Regions from separate parts of the Enterobacter sp. H2G27 genome, predicted to be linked through region 3. Evidence: predicted binding sites of a transcription regulator. Region 3 holds the regulator's gene; each other region holds the start of a gene.
What was found. The regulator PurR, encoded in region 3, represses purine synthesis genes. The targets are predictions, from matches to a motif close to CANGCAAACGTTTGCNTG.
Positions count from the first base shown of each region.

Region 1: the regulator PurR is predicted to act here: its motif matches at 3,204-3,221, upstream of purE (5-(carboxyamino)imidazole ribonucleotide mutase).
Region 2: the regulator PurR is predicted to act here: its motif matches at 4,441-4,458, upstream of tusA (sulfurtransferase TusA).

Region 1 is NZ_JBSVSI010000001.1:844,515-851,213, forward strand. Features, by position in the region: gene ACW9E7_RS03925 (porin) at 1-317, shown strand, start outside; gene mnmH (tRNA 2-selenouridine(34) synthase MnmH) at 405-1,475, opposite strand; gene purK (5-(carboxyamino)imidazole ribonucleotide synthase) at 1,560-2,627, opposite strand; gene purE (5-(carboxyamino)imidazole ribonucleotide mutase) at 2,624-3,133, opposite strand; gene ACW9E7_RS03945 (YdgH/BhsA/McbA-like domain containing protein) at 3,305-3,514, opposite strand; gene lpxH (UDP-2,3-diacylglucosamine diphosphatase) at 3,650-4,372, opposite strand; gene ppiB (peptidylprolyl isomerase B) at 4,376-4,870, opposite strand; gene cysS (cysteine--tRNA ligase) at 5,045-6,430, shown strand; gene ACW9E7_RS03965 (metal-dependent hydrolase) at 6,516-6,699, opposite strand, start outside.
Region 2 is NZ_JBSVSI010000001.1:3,969,268-3,975,966, forward strand. Features, by position in the region: gene glgB (1,4-alpha-glucan branching enzyme) at 1-1,950, opposite strand, end outside; gene asd (aspartate-semialdehyde dehydrogenase) at 2,200-3,303, opposite strand; gene yhgN (NAAT family transporter YhgN) at 3,483-4,076, shown strand; gene tusA (sulfurtransferase TusA) at 4,139-4,381, opposite strand; gene ACW9E7_RS18965 (7-cyano-7-deazaguanine/7-aminomethyl-7-deazaguanine transporter) at 4,549-5,214, shown strand; gene ACW9E7_RS18970 (DcrB family lipoprotein) at 5,287-5,844, shown strand; gene ACW9E7_RS18975 (MFS transporter) at 5,849-6,699, opposite strand, start outside.
Region 3 is NZ_JBSVSI010000001.1:1,631,501-1,638,199, forward strand. Features, by position in the region: gene cfa (cyclopropane fatty acyl phospholipid synthase) at 1-60, opposite strand, end outside; gene punC (purine nucleoside transporter PunC) at 359-1,558, opposite strand; gene punR (DNA-binding transcriptional activator PunR) at 1,673-2,584, shown strand; gene purR (HTH-type transcriptional repressor PurR) at 2,602-3,627, opposite strand; gene cydH (cytochrome bd-I oxidase subunit CydH) at 3,925-4,014, shown strand; gene ACW9E7_RS07780 (MFS transporter) at 4,178-5,344, shown strand; gene sodB (superoxide dismutase [Fe]) at 5,383-5,964, opposite strand; gene ACW9E7_RS07790 (C40 family peptidase) at 6,087-6,699, opposite strand, start outside.

The sequences.
Region 1 (6,699 bases), 790 kb from region 3:
GCGGCTGGTATCAGAACTTCCTGACCACCAAAAAAGTGTCTGTTAACGATTACTTTGCGGGCGACGCGTGGGGTATTGAGTACTTCGCCGGTTATAAATTCCCAGTCGGTCAGTACGCGGTTAAATCCATCCAGCCTTACTTCATGGGTGATCGCATTGAGTACGTGAACGGCCGTAACTACCAGCGCATCGACAACGGCGTGGGTATCAGCTTCCAGCTGGATTACGGTTTCCGCGTGGATTACGAACACGTGTTCACTTCCAGCACCGACAACCTGGGCGACATGAACCTGGTGCGTCTGCGTTACGACTTCTAAGCCGTCTGTTCCCCGGTGGCGCTGCGCTTACCGGGGCTACAAATGCACGTGTAGGCCGGGTGAGGCGTAGCCACCACCCGGCTTTTTTCAGCGATTAAGCCAGTCAGCGACCTCGCCGTACGTCCCGCGATAGACAATCTTCTCCACCTTTTTCTCCAGCTGATAGCCGTACATCGGGTCGTAATAGTCGTTCAGCAGCGGCGCAAGCCAGCTGAAGTGCGCGTCCGTGCGGCCAGATCGTTGCTGTTCCAACAGCGCGGAATCTAGCAGCGCGGTGAATTCCGCATACCGCTGCAGCCCCAGACGGCGGCGAATGGCGAACAGGCCGTGATGCAGGTACTCGCTGTATTCTTTCCATCCCGCTTCTTCACCGTAGGCCGCAGAAAAATCCGCCCACATATGGTCGAAATACTCTTCGCGCAGCCGTTCAAGACGGATCTCAAACGGATCCTCGACCACCACGATAGGGGCTTCAACCATGCGGTCGCGCAGGCACTCCGGCAGGTGGTTGGAGCCAATCATCCGGCCTTCGTCTTCCAGCACCCAGCGTGCGGCGTCTTTTTTCAGGAGCTCAGCCGCAAGGTGGTTTTCAAAGCTGGCCTGGGAAAGCTGCGGCGTGAGCGTGCGGCCAAACGACGAACCGCGATGGTGCGCCAGCCCTTCCAGATCGATACCCTGCGCGTGCTGCTTCACCAGCAGGGTTTTACCGTTCCCGGTACAGCCGCCAATAAGCACCATCGGCTTTTGCGACTGCTCAATGGTCACCTGAATCGCCGTCTGGCGCAGGGCCTTATAGCCGCCGCGGATCAGCGGGTAGTCGATACCCGCCTCTTTCAGCCAGGCCTGCGAGATATGCGAGCGCTGGCCGCCGCGCGCGCAGCAGAGAAAACCCTCAGGATGGGCAAGACTGGCTTCCCGCCAGGCGTTGATGCGTGCTTCACGCGTGTTGCCGTTCACCAGGCGATGGCCGAGCGCCAGCGCGGCCTCGGGGCCCTGGCGTTTATAGCAGGTGCCGACGGCGGCGCGCTCGTCGTCATTCATCAACGGCAGATTAATGGCGGCGGGCATCGCACCCTGGGCAAATTCGATCGGCGCGCGAACGTCGATTAAAGGGGTATCAGACGCGAGGATCGCGCGATAGTCCGTTCCATCGTTCATGGTTATTCCAGAAGAAAACTCAGCAGCAATGGGCGGGGATTTTACGCCGGGGAAGGGGAAGGTCAACTCCCCGGCGCAGATGTCTTACTTGAGCTTTGACTGTGCCCAGACAATACCGCTCGCGTATTCCGGCGGCAGGAGAGGGATCATGGCTTCCAGGGTGGCGCTCAGGCGGCCCGTGTCGCTGTCGTTCAGGTTCAGGTGACCGACCTTACGACCCGCGCGAACCTCTTTGTCATACCAGTGCAGATGCACGAGCGGCAGCTTCAGCCAGTCGTAGTTCAGATCGGTGCCGATCAGGTTGATCATCACCGACGGGCTATTGACCACCGGCTGCGGCAGCGGCAGGTTGGTGATGGCGCGCAGGTGCAGTTCGAACTGGCTGATGGACGCGCCATTTTGCGTCCAGTGGCCGCTGTTGTGCACGCGCGGTGCCAGCTCGTTGATTAGCAGACCAGACGGCGTCACAAAACACTCCATCGCCATGACGCCCACGTAGCCCAGCTCGTGCATGATGGCAGAGAGCATCTCTTCCGCCTGCGCCTGCTGGTCAGCATTGGCGTGCGGGAAGGCGACGCTGGTGCGCAGAATGCCGTCCTGATGCAGGTTATGCGTCAGCGGATAAAACACCGTGCGGCCGTCATGCCCGCGCGCGCCAACCAGCGAGACTTCACCGCTGAAGTTAATGCCCTGCTCAACAATGCATTCGCCGTAGCAGTCGTCCGGCAGCTCGGCGGTGTCGTTTGCGCGAAGGCGCCACTGGCCGCGGCCGTCGTAGCCGCCCACGCGGCGCTTCACGATCGCCTGCTCGCCCAGCATGGCGAAGACGTCGTTCCACTCGCTTTTATCGGACAGGAGCTGCCACGGTGCGGTCGGCAAACCGAGCTTGTCGAACAGCTGCTTTTGCGTCAGACGGTCGGCAATGATTGGGAACACGTCGCGGTTAACAAAAGCGTTGTGACGCGCCAGCTCGCGGGTCAGAGCGGTCTCCGGCCAGCGTTCGATCTCGGCGGTGATCACGCTCTGGTGGAATGGGACGGCTTCCGGCTCGGCGTCCAGCCCGACGGGCCAGACGGCAATCCCCAGAGGTTCACCGGCCTGACGCAGCATGCGGCCTAACTGGCCATTACCGAGGACGCAAACCTGCTTCATGCCGCACCCCGCGGGTCTGGATTGTCCAGCACTTCGTCGGTCTGGGCTTTACGCCACTCCGCCAGACGCTGATGCAACGCTTTATCGTGTGTCGCCAGGATCTGCGCAGCCAGCAGGGCGGCATTGGCGGCACCCGCTTTGCCAATAGCCAGCGTGCCGACAGGAATACCGCGCGGCATCTGGACGATGGAGTAGAGGCTATCCACACCGCTTAACGCGGCGCTTTGTACCGGGACGCCCAGAACCGGTACCAGGGTTTTGGCGGCAATCATGCCCGGCAGATGTGCTGCGCCGCCCGCGCCGGCAATGATCACCTCATAACCATTCTCTTCGGCGCTTTCTGCGAAGCTGAACAGTTTGTCAGGCGTACGGTGCGCGGAGACCACTTCAACGTGGTGCGGAACATTCAGGATTTCAAAGATTTCGGCGGCGAACTGCATGGTAGCCCAGTCGCTTTTGGACCCCATCACGATGGCGACACGCGCCGGATTATTGCGGGAAGACATGCGTCTTAAAACTCCTGTGGTGCGAAACACACTGCTTTCGAGGGCACAGAGAATAGCATGTTATACGGGCAAGGAAAACGGTTGCGCGGTTAAATCTTGAGCCGTTGTTGCCGTCAATTCATAACAAAACAGACCGCATTCTGGCGGTCTGTTTTCGTCGATGGGCAATCATTATTTCGTCAGTTCTGCGGTCATATAGACGCGGTTGTCGACCTTCGCGCTGGTGATTTTGTAAGACGCACCCTGCTCAGCAGCCTGTGCAGCGATTTTCGCTTCTGCGCGGTCAAGGGTAGAGGCAGTTGCGCTCACGCTTTGAGCGAAAGAACCGAAAGAAGCCAGAGAAAGAGCAGCAACTGCAACGAAAGTTTTGATGGATTTCATGGTCGTATTCCTTAAGTGTTTTGTTTGGGATAGGGCGTTTTCCCTGATGTGATAAATAGTAGACCGACCACGGACTGATTAAAATCGAAACAATTTGCCGATATTGTTCAAAAAAATAGAATGATTTTTGAGGGGTTAAAACGGGAAAGCGATCAGCTCGACGCCCTCTGGCGTGACTTTGACCATGGAGCCTTCGGTGTGCCAGGCACCCAACACCACGCGATGGGCCGGTTCGCCGTTGGCGATAAGGGAATGGACGTCTGGACGATGGGTATGACCGTGGATCAACCACTGAACGCCATGCTTTTCCATCACGCTTACCACGGCCTGCGGATTCACGTCCATGATGGTCATGGATTTGCTGCTGTTGGCGGCTTTACTGCCCGCACGCATTCTGGCGGCGATACGGTTGCGGATAAACAGCGGCAGGGCAAGGAACACCTTCTGGATCCACGGGGTGTGGACTTTGGCGCGAAACGCCAGGTAGCCGGTATCGTCGGTGCAGAGCGTGTCGCCGTGCATGATCAGGACCCTGCGGCCATAGAGATCGAGCACCTGTTCTTCCGGCAGCAGCGTCATGCCGCTTTCGCGGGCGTAGCGCTTGCCGATCAGAAAATCACGGTTGCCGTGAATGAAGTAGCAGGGGACGCCGGAATCTACCAGCGCGTGAATGGCGGCGGCCATTTCACGGTGCAGCGGGTTAGGGTCGTCGTCGCCAATCCAGGCTTCAAACAGGTCGCCCAGGATGTACAGCGCATCGGCGCTTTTCGCTTCACCGCGTAAAAAACGCAGAAAACCGGCGGTAATCGCCGGTTCTTCTGTTTGCAGATGCAGATCTGCAATAAAGAGTGTCGCCACCAATTACTCGCTGACGGTCACGCTTGTAATCACAACGTCTTCTTTCGGAACGTCCTGGTGCATACCGCTGCGGCCAGTAGCGACGGCTTTGATCTTGTCAACCACGTCCATACCTTCAACCACTTCTGCGAATACGCAGTAGCCCCAACCCTGCAGGCTTTCGCCGGAGAAGTTCAGGAAGTCGTTGTCAGCCACGTTAATGAAGAACTGCGCGGTAGCAGAGTGAGGTGCCTGAGTACGCGCCATCGCCAGCGTGCCGCGGGTGTTTTTCAGGCCGTTGTTCGCTTCGTTTTTGATCGCTTCTTTGGTGGCTTTCTGGTTCATGCCAGGTTCGAAACCGCCGCCCTGGATCATAAAACCGTTGATCACGCGGTGGAAAATGGTGTTGTTGTAGAAACCTTCGCGGCAGTAGTCCAGGAAGTTTTTAACTGTTTCAGGCGCTTTGTCATCAAAGGTTTTGATTACGATATCGCCATGATTAGTGTGGAAAGTAACCATTTTTGCATCCTGTTCCGTTATTGTGGTACGTCGACCCGCGTTCGGGTCATCTATAGGGGCTTGTTATAGCATAACCACAGGATGCGATCACCTTGCATTGTGTGCTGCTTCGGGTTTGAATTACGGGTAGAATAGCCGGTTTTCAACCACACACGTGTTTACATGGAATCTTCGATGTTAAAAATCTTTAATACAATGACGCGCCAGAAAGAGGAATTTAAACCTATCCATGCCGGGGAAGTCGGCATGTACGTGTGTGGTATTACGGTTTACGATCTCTGTCACATTGGCCATGGCCGTACCTTTGTCGCTTTTGACGTGGTGTCACGCTACCTGCGTTTTCTGGGCTATACCCTTAAATACGTGCGTAACATCACCGACATCGACGACAAAATCATCAAGCGCGCAAATGAAAACGGCGAAAGCTTCGTTGCGCTGGTCGATCGCATGATCGTCGAGATGCATAAAGATTTTGACGCCCTGAATATTCAGCGCCCGGACAGCGAGCCGCGCGCGACCCACCACATTCACGAAATTATTGAGATCACCGAAAAGCTGATCGCACGCGGCCACGCGTACGTTGCGGACAACGGTGACGTGATGTTCTCCGTGCCGACGGACCCCACCTACGGTGCGCTTTCCCGTCAGGATCTGGATCAGCTGCAGGCCGGCGCGCGCGTTGACGTGGTTGACGTGAAGCGTAACCCGATGGACTTCGTGCTGTGGAAGATGTCCAAAGAGGGTGAACCAAGCTGGCCATCCCCGTGGGGCGAAGGCCGTCCGGGCTGGCACATTGAATGTTCCGCGATGAACTGCAAACAGCTGGGCAAACACTTCGACATTCACGGCGGCGGCTCAGACCTGATGTTCCCGCACCACGAAAACGAAATCGCGCAGTCCACCTGCGCCCACGGCGGCGAGTACGTGAACTACTGGATGCACTCCGGCATGGTAATGGTTGACCGCGAGAAGATGTCTAAATCGCTGGGTAACTTCTTCACCGTGCGCGACGTGCTGAAGTATTACGATGCGGAAACCGTGCGCTATTTCCTGATGTCCGGCCACTATCGCAGCCAGCTGAACTACAGCGAAGAGAACCTGAAACAGGCGCGCTCGGCGCTGGAGCGCCTGTATACCGCGCTGCGCGGTACCGACAGGTCTGTTCCTGCTGCAGGCGGCGAAGCGTTTGAAGCCCGCTTTGTTGAGGTGATGAACGACGACTTCAACACCCCGGAAGCGTACTCCGTGCTGTTCGACATGGCGCGCGAAGTGAACCGCCTGAAGTCAGAAGATATGGCAGCGGCGAATGCGCTGGCGTCCCATCTGCGTAAGCTCTCCTCCGTGCTCGGCCTGCTGGAGCAGGATCCGGACGCGTTCCTGCAGAGCGGTGCGCAGGCGGATGACGGTGAAGTGGCGGAAATTGAAGCGTTGATCAAAGCGCGTCTGGAAGCGCGTCAGGCAAAAGACTGGGCGGCGGCAGATGCGGCGCGCAATCGTCTGACCGAGATGGGAATCATTCTGGAAGATGGCCCGCAGGGAACGACCTGGCGTCGTAAGTAAGTCTGTAACGCCCGGTGGCGCTCACGCTTGCCGGGCCTACAGGCAAAAGTAGGCCGGGTAAGGCGTAGCCGCCACCCGGCTTTTTTTACCTTCTTTTCCACCACAACATTCCCATCAGCACCACCCCCGGCAGCCACACCCACAGCAGTTCCGAGATAATGACCTCATGCCCGTACGGCGTGGTATAGCGCGACAGCGCAAACGGCGCCACCTTAATCACCTGCCACGGCGCAAAGAAGCGTTCATCAGACCACGGCCACAGCCAGCCG
Region 2 (6,699 bases), 2.3 Mb from region 3:
CTCGTTACCGGCCTTGTCACGACGCACAAAGACAAACACCGAGCGCTCATGGTCGTCCACCACCAGCCACTCAAAGCCGTACGGATCGAAGTCCAGCTCGTGCAGCGCTTTGTGGTGGCGATAGGTCAGGTTCAGATCGCGCACCAGACGCTGCACCCCGTGGTGCCAGTTGTCGCCGCCTTCCAGCAGATGCCAGTCGAGGCTGGCGTCGTGGTTCCACTCGCGACCCTGAGCGAACTCATTGCCCATGAACAGCAGTTTCTTACCCGGGAAGGCAAACATCCAGCCGTAATAGGCGCGCAGGTTGGCAAACTTCTGCCACGCGTCGCCCGGCATGCGGTCGAGAATGGATTTTTTGCCGTGCACCACCTCATCGTGCGACAGCGGCAGCATGAAGTTTTCGGTGTAGTTGTAGAGCATCCCGAACGTCAGCTTATCGTGATGATACTTACGGTGAACCGGATCCAGCTTCATATAGTCGAGCGTGTCGTGCATCCAGCCCAGGTTCCACTTATACCAGAACCCCAGGCCGCCCAATGACGGCGGACGGGAGACGCCCGCAAAGTCGGTCGACTCTTCCGCCATGGTCACGGCACCGTCCACCTGCTCGCCGATAATGCGGTTGGTATTGCGCAGGAACTCAATGGCTTCCAGGTTTTCGCGGCCGCCAAACTCGTTCGGGATCCACTCCCCCTCTTTGCGGCTGTAGTCGCGGTAGATCATCGACGCCACCGCATCGACGCGCAGGGCATCAATGCCAAACCGCTCGATCCAGTACAGGGCATTCCCGACCAGGTAGTTTGAGACCTCACGGCGACCGTAGTTGTAGATCAGCGTATTCCAGTCCTGGTGATAGCCTTCGCGCGGATCGCTGTGCTCGTACAGCTTCGTACCGTCAAATTCTGCCAGCGCGAAATCATCCGCAGGGAAATGGCCCGGCACCCAGTCGAGGATGACGTTCAGCCCGGCGGCGTGCGCGGCATCAATGAAATAGCGGAAGTCGTCGCGCGTGCCGAAGCGGCGCGTTGGCGCATACAGCCCGGTGGGCTGATAGCCCCAGCTGCCGTCGAACGGGTGTTCATTGACCGGGAGCAGCTCAAGGTGAGTAAAGCCCATCCATTTGGCGTACGGCACCAGCTGGTCGGCAAGCTCCCGGTAGCTCAGCCAGAAGTTGTTATCGGTGTGGCGGCGCCAGGAGCCGAGATGAACTTCATAGACGGAGATCGGCGCATCAAAGCGGTTGGCCTGTTTACGCTCTTCCGTCTGGACGACCTTCTCAGGCAGGCCGCAAATCAACGACGCGGTATCCGGGCGCATCTGCGCTTCGAAGGCATACGGGTCGGCTTTAATGCGTAGCTTGCCGTTGGCGTCGATCATCTCGAATTTATAAAGCTGCCCGGGGTGCGCCCCGGGGATAAACAGCTCCCAGATGCCGGTTTCCCGGCGCAGGCGCATCGGGTGTCGGCGACCGTCCCAGTAGTTGAACTGGCCTACAACGGAGACGCGCTGGGCGTTAGGCGCCCACACGGCGAACCGCGTGCCGGTAATGCCATCCATGGTATCGGCATGGGCACCCAGCGTTTCATAAGGGCGAAGATGCGTTCCTTCGGAGAGCAGCCAGGCGTCCATCTCTTTTAAGAGCGGACCAAAGCTGTAAGGATCGTCAATCAGGTTTTGCTGACCGTGCCAGAGAACGGCGAGCTGATAGCGAAAAGGGTTTTTACGACGGGGCATTACGCCCGAGAAGAAGCCACGCGAATCGAGGCATTCAAGATTACCAACCTTGCGGCCAGTTTTGGGTTCAATCACCCAGACTTCTGTGGCATCCGGTAATAGCGCCCGAACTTCCAGACCCGCCTCAGTACGATGCATCCCAAGCACAGAAAAGGGGTCAGCGAAATGACCCGCAATAAGCGCATTAATCACGTCTCTATCCACACGATCGGACATGGTATTCATCCTGTTTTTTATGTCGTCCTTTTTAAGCGCTCCGGGACGACTTTTAATGTGACCTGAACGGGACAGCACAAAAATGTGCATCCATTCTGCTCCGTTCGAACCTCAGGTAAGAAATGACTCTTCCTTAAAGCATAGCCAACGCTCTAGATGACTCCTGATAAAAAATAAGACATACGCGTGTTACTCCGTGTAGTACGCAAAAAAAAGGGGTGAAAATCACCCCCGGTAGTTAACAAATTATTACGCCAGCTGGCGCAGCATGCGGCGCAGCGGCTCGGCGGCGCCCCAAAGGAGCTGGTCACCGACGGTGAACGCGGAGAGATACTCCGGCCCCATGTTCAGCTTGCGCAGACGGCCAACCGGCGTGGTCAGCGTGCCGGTAACGGCAGCCGGGGTCAGCTCGCGCATGGTGATATCACGATCGTTTGGCACCACTTTCGCCCATGGGTTATGCGCGGCCAGCAGTTCTTCCACGGTCGGAATAGACACATCTTTTTTTAGTTTAATGGTGAAGGCCTGGCTGTGGCAGCGCAGCGCGCCGATACGCACGCACAGACCGTCAACCGGAATGGTGTTCGCGGTCGCGAGGATTTTGTTGGTCTCTGCCTGGCCCTTCCACTCTTCGCGGGTCTGGCCGTTATCAAGCTGTTTGTCGATCCACGGGATCAGACCGCCGGCCAGCGGTACGCCAAAGTTATCCACCGGCAGCTCGCCGCTGCGGGTCAGCTGGGTGACCTTACGCTCGATATCCAGAATAGCGGATGCCGGGTTTGCCAGCTCGGTCGCAACGCTCTGGTGCAGCTGGCCCATCTGGGTCAGCAGCTCGCGCATATGGCGCGCGCCGCCGCCGGACGCGGCCTGGTAGGTCGCCACGGAGACCCACTCCACCAGATCCTGAGCGAACAGGCCACCGAGGGACATCAGCATCAGGCTGACGGTGCAGTTGCCGCCAACAAAAGTTTTTACGCCGTTGTTCAGGCCATCGGTGATCACGCCCTGGTTCACCGGGTCGAGAATAATGATGGCATCATCTTTCATGCGCAGCGAAGAAGCCGCGTCAATCCAGTAGCCCTGCCAGCCGCTTTCACGCAGCTTTGGATAGATTTCGTTGGTATAATCGCCGCCCTGGCACGTCACAATAATGTCGAGTGCCTTCAGCGCTTCCAGATCGTAAGCATCCTGCAACGTGCCTGTGGTACCACCAAAGGACGGAGCAGCCTGGCCGAGCTGGGAAGTGGAGAAGAAGACCGGGCGGATAGCGTCGAAATCGCGCTCTTCAACCATGCGTTGCATGAGTACAGAGCCGACCATACCGCGCCAGCCGATAAAACCAACGTTTTTCATAGCATTTTTTTCCTGCTGAGGGTGTGTGCTGATTGTGCAAGCCAGTATTGAACTGGGATATGCTTCACATTACAAAATGCTGCCAAAGTCGCAAGCGAAATTAATCGATGATTGCCCGGCAATCAGAAAAAGCGCTAATCATCGAAATAACACTACTAAGTATCAGGGATAATTTAAAGATGAGTGAAATCATTTCCGCGGCGGTTTTATTGATCCTGATTATGGATCCACTGGGTAACTTGCCGATCTTCATGTCGGTGCTGAAGCACACCGAACCGAAGCGCCGCCGGGCGATCATGATCCGCGAGCTGCTCATCGCCCTGCTGGTGATGTTTATCTTCCTGTTTGCGGGTGAAAAAATCCTCGCATTCCTGAACCTGCGCGCCGAAACCGTGTCGATTTCCGGCGGGATTATTCTTTTCCTGATTGCGATTAAGATGATTTTCCCGAGCGCGGAAGGCAGCAGCAGCGGCCTGCCTGCGGGTGAAGAGCCGTTTATTGTGCCGCTGGCGATTCCCCTCGTTGCCGGGCCGACCATTCTGGCCACGCTGATGCTGCTGTCGCACCAGTATCCGAACCAGATGAGCCATCTGGTGATTGCCCTGCTGATTGCCTGGGGCGGAACGTTTATTATCCTGCTGCAGTCATCCCTGTTCCTGCGCCTGCTGGGTGAGAAAGGGGTAAACGCGCTGGAGCGCCTGATGGGGCTGATTCTGGTAATGATGGCAACGCAGATGTTCCTGGACGGCATTCGGGCGTGGATGAAGGGATGACTTTCTCCCTCTCCCTGTGGGAGAGGGCCGGGGTGAGGGCATCAGGCAGCAGAGGCGCCCACTCAACCCTTACGAATCAAATACCGGTACGGCAGCGTTTCCGTCTGCTGTGCCACCAGCTCATGCTCCATAAAGGTACAAAAACCGGGAATATCGCGCGTGGTGGCCGGGTCGTCGGCAACGATCAGCAGCGTTTCACCGGTCTGCATGTTGCGCACGGTTTTACGTACCATCATTACCGGTTCCGGGCAGCGAAGGCCCTGGGCATCAAGAGTGTGGTCTGGGCTGGAAAACAGGTCGGTCATGATCTTCTCGGTCTGATAAAAACGGCTGTAGTTTACGCCCGGTTGCGATCAATGCAAACCAGGTTAACGATTGCGTAAAAACTAACCATTGCAATGTCCTGACAAAGCAGTATCATGCTGCGGTTTTTATTGGGTTCCCTCACCCCAACGTATAAAAAGGTCACAATATGACGCAGTTTTCTGAATCTCAGCGCGTAAAAGCGTTGTTCTGGCTTTCGCTTTTCCATTTGCTGGTGATCACCTCCAGCAACTATCTGGTGCAGCTCCCGATCTCCATCTTTGGTTTCCATACCACCTGGGGCGCGTTTAGTTTCCCGTTTATTTTCCTCGCGACGGATTTGACCGTGCGTATTTTTGGCGCACCGCTGGCTCGCCGTATTATTTTTTCGGTCATGCTCCCGGCGCTGTTCATCTCGTACGTGATTTCGTCTCTGTTTTATATGGGAAGCTGGCAGGGCTTTGAGGCGTTAACCCACTTCAACCTGTTCGTTGCCCGTATCGCCGCGGCAAGCTTTATGGCCTACGCGCTGGGGCAGATCCTCGACGTGCATGTGTTTAACCGCCTGCGTCAGAATCATCGCTGGTGGATGGCGCCAACCGCCTCCACGCTGTTCGGTAACGTGAGCGATACGCTGGCCTTCTTCTTCATCGCCTTCTGGCGCAGCCCGGATGCGTTCATGGCCGAGCACTGGATGGAAATCGCGCTGGTGGACTACTGCTTTAAGGTTCTCATCAGCATTGTTTTCTTCCTGCCGATGTACGGCGTGCTGCTCAATATGCTGCTGAAAAGGCTGGCAGATAAATCTGAAATCACAGCATTGCAGGCTGGTTAAGGGTTCGCTTTATCAGTTGTGATAAGATGAGCGAATGAGCCGTTATGGCCGTTTATCGAAAGGAAGAAGTCAATGCGCAATCTGGTTAAATATGTCGGGATTGGCCTGCTGGTTGTGGGTCTTGCAGCCTGTGATAACAGCGACACGAAAACGCCTGCTCAGGGCGCATCCGCAGAAAGCAATGCGACCGGCCAGCCGGTGAATCTGATGGATGGCAAACTCAGTTTCTCTCTGCCAGCCGATATGACTGACCAGAGCGGCAAGCTGGGCACCCAGGCGAACAACATGCACGTTTACTCCGACGCAACCGGGCAGAAAGCGGTCATTGTGATTGTGGGCGACGACACCAGCGAAGACCTGGCCGTCCTGTCCAAACGTCTTGAAGATCAGCAGCGCGGACGTGACCCGCAGCTGCAGGTCGTGACCAATAAATCCATCGAGCTGAAAGGCCATAAGCTGCAGCAGCTCGATAGCATCATCTCCGCAAAAGGCCAGACCGCTTACTCCTCTGTTGTGCTGGGCAAGGTCGATAACAAACTGCTGACCCTGCAGATCACCCTGCCAGCGGAAGATCAGCAGAAAGCGCAGACGGCCGCTGAAAACATCATTAACACCATCGTGATCCAGTAACGCTTCACGACGATGACGTGGCCTCCGGTGCCTGCACCGGGGGCCATTTTTTTAGCCGCCACGTCAGCAGCAGCGCAATAACCACCAGACCCGCCGCGGCAAGATAGATCACCGGCACGCCTGCCCAGGCCATCACCAGCCCCGCCAGCGGGCCGGTAATGCCTAAAGACATATCCATGAATACCGTATAGGTCGCCAGCGCCGCCCCCTGATTCTGCTGCGGCACGGCTTTTACCGCCACCACGCCCAGCGCCGGGAAGACCAGGGAAAAGCCTGCCCCCGCGAGGAACACGCCCACTTTGGCGACCCACGGCACCATCGCAATTCCGGTCAGCAGCAGCCCGACAATCTCTATCGCAAAGCAGATCATCGCCACATTCAGCCCGCCGAGACGGTTGATGCCGTTAGGGAAAAGCAGGCGGGCACCTACAAACGCACAGCTAAACAGGGTTAACGCAAAGGCCGCGCCGTCCCAGCCTTTGGCGTCGTAGAACAGGGTGATGAAGGTCGCAATTACGCCAAAGCCGGTGGTTGCCAGCGCCAGGGCCATGCCGTACGGCCAGACGCGTCCCAGCACCGCCCGAAACGGCAGCGGCTTGCCTTTGCTGGCCTTAACTTTCGGACGCGGCAGCGCAAAGAGAATTGCCAGCAGCGCGACCGCCATAATAGTGATAGACAGCCCATACAGCCCGCCAAGCGCATAGCAGGCCACGCCGAGCGGCGCCCCGAGGGCCATTGCCCCGTAGGTGACAATCCCGTTCCAGGAGATCACCCGGCCAATGTGCGGCGCGCCGACAACCCCAACGCCCCAGAGCGTCGAGCCGGTTCCCGCCAGGCTTTGTCCGATGCCGAGAA
Region 3 (6,699 bases):
GACGATCCGGGACCAGTTATCGTCCGGAACGCTGACTTCTTCTATACACGATGAACTCATAGCTTCTCCATCACCCTACTGTGATCAGAACCTTAAAACAGCGTAGACGCTTTTTTTGGTTTGTGAGAAATCTCACGGTAAATACCGCGAGGCTAGTATCCGACGTAGAACAGAGGAAGGGAGATAACCCTTGCCGAAATGCCTTCCATGGTAAAACGGGAGCACTCCGGCTCCCGTTAACACTTAATATTTATCGTATTTAATCGAACCAAATTTAGTATAGGCTTCAAAATTTGGTGATTCAATAGAAAATTGTTAGCAACCTAATCACTGAAATATAACATGATTTCTGGCGCAATCAGGCATGCGAGGTTTCCACCTGAGCACCGTTATCCTGCTCACGCTGCGCGGAGGCCTGCATGCGATAGCCCAATACCGCCAGCGCTACGGTGAACAGCATCACGCTGGTGGTGGTCAAAAGCGGCGTAGCAATCAGCGCCGAGACCACCAGGCTTGCCAGGAAGCACAAACCCAGCTGCAGGGTGTTCTGCAGCGCGGCGGCGCGGCCTGTTGCCTGCGGGAATGGACGCAGCGCCTGCGCCACAACGATAGGGTAAATCGCCCCGTTCGCAATGGCCATCACGCAGAACGGGATCAAAATTTCGGCCAGACCGGCACCCGGAATAAAGCCAACGGCCCAGGTCCCGATGACGCTCAGCGCATACAGCACCAGCAGCCACGGCAGCATCTGCTGGCCTTCCCATTTTTGCAGCGCCGCGCGACAGCCGTACCCGCCCACAAGGAACGCGATTGTCTGCGGAACATAGCTCAGGCCGATGGCTGCCGGGCTGTAGCCCATATCGTGCAGAATGAACGGCGAGCCGGTGAGCCATGCGAAGAAGCTTGCCGAGCAGGCGGCATAGATCAGGACATTCCCGCGATACGCTTTGGCGCTCAACAGTGAGGTGAAGGTAATCGGCTTCGCGTCGGCATGCGCCTCTTTTTTATGCGCAGGCTTGAGGGCAAACGCCGGCAGCATCAGCACCAGCGTGATGGCAAACAGCGTGGCAAAAATGGCCTGCCAGTCAAAGTGCGCGAGGATCCAGCTGCCCAGCAGCGGAGCCAGGGCAGGGGAGAGGCCCACCAGCGGCATAATGGTGGCGAAAATACGGTTTGTGCGGTTAGCCGGGTAGTAGTCGGTCACCAGCGCCTGCCAGGTCACGGCCGCGGCACAGACGCCCACGGCCTGAACGAAGCGCAGCACCAGCAGCCAGGTGGCGTCGCGTACCCATAACATCCCCAGGCAGCCCACGGCAAAAATGGCCAGACCCAGCAGCAGTACCGGTTTACGACCAAAGCGATCCGAGAGCGGTCCCCAGAGCAGCTGTGCAAAAGCAAAACCGGCGAGGAACAAACTCAGGCTGGCACTGATGGCGGCAGCGGGGGTTTGCAAATCTTCCTGCATCGCGGCAAAAGCCGGCAGGTACATATCGGTGGCCAAAAAGCCCAGCACGCTTAAGCCGCCGAGCCAGACTAAAAAACCGTTCCTGGGTTGCATTATTTTATTCTCCTGAGGAGGCAGGTATACATTGGCGCTGAGTGTAGGGAGTGCAAAGCCGCTTGTGAAACGCTAATATTTGGCGGGTGCATTCAAATTTTTTGCAGGCAGAAAATGTGGTCAGATTATTCTCTTGAAGTGGTCGATGCTGTCGCGCGTAACGGCAGCTTCAGCGGTGCGGCGCAGGAGCTGCACCGCGTCCCTTCGGCCATCAGCTACACGGTGCGTCAACTGGAGGAGTGGCTGGCGGTTCCGCTGTTTGAGCGGCGGCATCGTGACGTGGAATTGACGCCCGCCGGGGCGTGGTTTTTGAAGGAAGGGCGTTCTGTTATCAAAAAAATGCAGATCACCCGCGAACAGTGCCAGCAGATCGCCAACGGCTGGCGGGGACATCTTTCCATCGCGGTGGATAACATCGTGAAGCCGGAACGCACCCGACAGATGATTGTCGATTTCTATCGTCATTTCTCTGACGTTGAGCTGCGGGTCTCGCAGGAGGTGTTCAACGGGGTGTGGGATGCGCTGGCGGACGGCAGGGCGGAGATGGCGATTGGCGCGACGCAGGCGATCCCGGTCGGGGGACGTTACGCCTTTCGCGACATGGGGATGCTGAGCTGGAAATGCGTGGTGGCCAGCGATCATCCTCTGGCAGCGATGGACGGGCCGCTTAGCGACGATACGCTGCGCAACTGGCCCTCGCTGGTGCTGGAGGATACGTCCCGTTCATTGCCCAAGCGTATCACCTGGCTTCTGGACAACCAGCGGCGGGTGGTGGCTCCGGACTGGGAATCGTCGGCGACGTGCCTCAGTGCCGGACTGTGCGTCGCGATGGTGCCCGTTCATTTTGCGCGTCCGCGCATCGATACCGGCGAATGGGTTGAACTGACGCTGGAAAATCCGTTCCCGGACGCGGCCTGCTGCCTGACCTGGCAACAAAATGATGTCTCGCCCGCCATGGCCTGGCTGCTGGATTATCTGGGGGACAGCGAAACGCTGAACCGGGAATGGTTACGGGAGCCAGCGTAGCTGGCCCCGTAAAGGGATTAACGACGGTAGTCGCGGAACGGACCGTCCGCAACGGAACGGCGTTCAATCAGGCGCGGGTGAACTTCAATGGACTGCGACTCTTCGCGCTTGTTGACGATCCTGTCGAGCAGCATATTGAAGGCCGTTTCGCCCAGCGAATCTTTCGGCTGGTGAATGGTGGTCAGCGCTGGGGTGAAGAAGCGCGCGTTACGCACGTTGTCATACCCGATCACGGAAATATCCTGCGGTACGCGCAGACCCAGCTCATCGGCGGCGCAGAGCGCGCCCATGGCCATGATGTCACCCCCGCAGAAAACGGCGGTCGGACGGTGCGGCTGGGAAACGATCTGCTGCATCGCGCGGTAGCCTGATTCCGGCTCAAAGTCGCCCTGCACGATCCAGTTTTCCGGCACGTTGATCAGCGCTTCTTCCATCGCTTTCATAAAACCGGCAAGACGGCCCGCCCCGGTGTTGCGCTCCAGCGGACCCGGGATCACGCCAATCTCGCGGTGACCGCGTTCGATCAAATAACGACCGGCCATATAGCCGCCTTCAAAAGCGTTATCGATAACGGAATCGGTGAAGTCTGCGCGCGCTTCGCCCCAGTCCATCACCACCATCGGAATATGGCGATACTCTTCCAGCATCGACAGCACTGACTCCGGATACTCGGAGCACATTACCAGCAGGCCATCAACGCGCTTTTGCGCCATCATCGACAGGTAGGCACGCTGTTTTTCAATGCTGTTCCACGCGTTGCCCAGAATCAGGGTATAGCCTTTCTGGAAGCAGTTCTTTTCGACCGCTTCAATGATCTCGGCAAAATAGGCCGCTTCACTGCTGGTTGCCAGCAATCCAATGGATTTGGTGTGATTAACCTTGAGGCTACGCGCAACCGCACTTGGCGAATAGTGCAGCTCTTTGATCGCTGCCCAGACGGCGTTGCGCGTCTCTTCCGCCACAAAGCGGGTTTTGTTAATTACATGTGATACGGTTGTGGTGGAAACGTTTGCGCGTTTTGCTACGTCTTTAATTGTTGCCATTAAATGTCACTCCAGACCATATCCTAAGCTCCTGAAAAACTTGAAGGTAAACGTTTGCCTTCTCTCACCCTTATCTCGCAATGTTGAATTGCGGCACGCCGGGAAAACGACACGGGACGTCAGGAGGGGGTCAATGGCCGGTACGCTAATAAATTTAGCGTGGAATTTTGTCCTATCTTGATGAAAAGGGGAAGAGGTAAAGTGGTTATCAGTATAAATCCAGGAAGATTTTTGACGTAATCTGTGCAAAAATGAGCAAGCTCACTTTTCGTGTGGGGATTAAAAGGAGAAAAATTGATGAGTTCCGATCTTAAGTTTTCGCTGTTCACCACCGTTGTTGTGCTGGCTCTGATTGTTGTGGCCGGTCTGACGGCTGCGCTGCACTGATTTACGCGGAGGGAGAGCCTTCTCCCTCCCGACTCCCCGGATTGTTACTTCTCTGGCAAAAATCTTTTGCCATTTTGTTAACTTCTCATTTTTTGTGATTGATGTCATGCTTTCCGCTTCTTTGTTCTGTGTCACCACGTGACACGGCATCCGGAGTTGACGCATGAAAATCAATTTTCCCCTGCTGGCCCTGGCGATTGGCGCTTTTGGGATTGGCACCACTGAATTCTCCCCGATGGGGTTACTGCCCGTCATCGCCCGCGGCGTGGACGTCTCGATCCCCGCGGCAGGCATGTTGATCAGCGCCTACGCTATCGGCGTGATGGTGGGGGCGCCGCTGATGACGCTTCTCCTTTCGCACCGCGCGCGCCGCAATGCGCTGATTTTCCTGATGGCGATTTTCACCCTCGGCAACGTGCTATCGGCCATTTCGCCGGACTACACCACGCTGATGCTGTCGCGTATTCTGACCAGCCTTAACCACGGCGCGTTCTTTGGGCTGGGATCGGTCGTTGCTGCCAGCGTGGTGCCAAAACACAAGCAGGCGAGCGCCGTGGCCACCATGTTTATGGGTCTGACCATCGCTAACATCGGCGGTGTTCCTGCTGCAACCTGGCTGGGAGAAGCGATCGGCTGGCGTATGTCTTTCCTGGCGACGGCCGGGCTGGGCGTGGTCGCGATGGTGGCATTGTTCTTCTCCCTGCCGAAAGGCAGCGCCGGAGAACGTCCGGAAGTGCGTAAGGAGCTGTCGGTGCTGGTGCGCCCGCAGGTGCTTTCCGCACTGCTTACCACCGTTCTCGGGGCAGGGGCGATGTTTACCCTCTATACCTATATTTCACCGGTACTGCACGATATCACCCACGCAACGCCTCTCTTTGTGACCGCGATGCTGGTGCTGATTGGCGTGGGCTTCTCGATTGGTAACTATCTCGGCGGGAAATTTGCCGACCGTTCCGTGAGCGGGACGCTGAAGGGCTTCTTAACCCTGCTGATTGTCATCATGATCGCCATTCCGTGGCTGGCGCGTAACGAGTTTGGCGCCGCGATGGCGATGGTCGTCTGGGGTGCAGCAACGTTCGCCGTGGTGCCACCGCTGCAGATGCGCGTGATGCGTGTTGCGCATGAAGCGCCGGGCCTCTCATCCTCGGTCAATATCGGTGCCTTTAACCTGGGCAATGCGCTCGGTGCGGCGGCCGGTGGGGCCGTTATTTCAGGTGGTCTGGGATACAGCTTTGTGCCGGTGATGGGGGCAATCATTGCCGCGCTCGGCCTGCTGTTGGTGATGATGTCGGGTCGTAAACAGCCAGAAGCAGCCTGCGCTGCGGAATAAACCAAAAACGCAGAAGGGCGAACCCTTCTGCGTGTCTTTTACGCGGCGAAGTTCTTCGCCACAAAGTCCCAGTTAACCAGTGCCCAGAAGTGTTCCAGGTAGTTCGGGCGCGCGTTACGGTAATCGATGTAGTAAGCGTGTTCCCATACGTCCACGGTCATCAGCGGCTTCGCGCTGGTGGTCAGCGGGGTGCCCGCGTTAGAGGTGGATACGATAGCCAGTTTGCCATCCGCCTCTTTAACCAGCCACGTCCAGCCTGAACCGAAGTTCTTGATGGCGGCATCGGTGAATTTCGCCTTGAAGTCCGCGAAGCTGCCAAAGGCGGCGTTGATGGCGGTAGCCAGTTCACCGGCAGGTTCACCGCCGGCATTCGGCGCCAGGCAGTGCCAGTAGAAGGTATGGTTCCACACCTGAGCGGCGTTGTTGAATACGCCACCTTCTGAGCTGCGGACGATCTCTTCCAGCGTTTTGCCTTCAAAATCGGTGCCCTTGATCAGGTTGTTCAGGTTGGTGACGTAAGTCTGGTGATGTTTGCCGTAGTGATATTCCAGGGTTTCCGCAGAAATGTGCGGTGCCAGGGCGTCTTTTGCATACGGTAGTGCAGGTAATTCGAACGACATTGCTTCTCTCCTTATTGTATTTTGCGTTGCCAATAACCACACAGACAACAAGGACAGGATAGCAAATTGAAAGGGTATGCAAAAGAGGAACTTACCCTGCCAAGGGTGTGGCAGGGCAGGGGTTAGCGAATGGTTTTCGGCGTCATCACGCGGCGTGCGCCGACGTAGTGGCGTACCCAGTAGTCTTCACTGAGAGAGGTGATCTGAATATCCTGACCGCTACGTGGAGACTGGATGAATTTTCCGTTGCCGACATAGACGCCAACGTGGTCAGCCGTCCCGCGGCCCTGGGTGCGGAAGAACACCAGATCGCCATTTTCCAGCTCACCGCGGTCAACCGGTGAGGCATCGCGCAGGTGGTACATTTCGTTGGCGGTGCGCGGAATGCGGAACTTGACCAGATCTTTATAGGCGTAATAGACGAGGCCGCTGCAGTCAAAACCGGTACGCGGCGAAGTCCCACCCCAGTGATAAGGTTTACCAATCTGCCCCATCAGTTTATTCATTGCGGTTTTTTGCGCTTTCTGTACGCGCACTTTATGCACTTCCGCAATTTTGGTGACCTTCGTGCATTTCGCCTTATGGCCTTTACGCGTGATGCATTTTTCAGTAACGAGGTTAGCGGCGGTTTGCGAAGCTTTACTTTTGGCAGAGTGGGCAGTGCGGGAAGGTTTTGTTTTCGTTTTGCTGGAAGCGGTCTGTTTCGTCTGAGCCGGTGTTTTTTTCTTGTCGTTC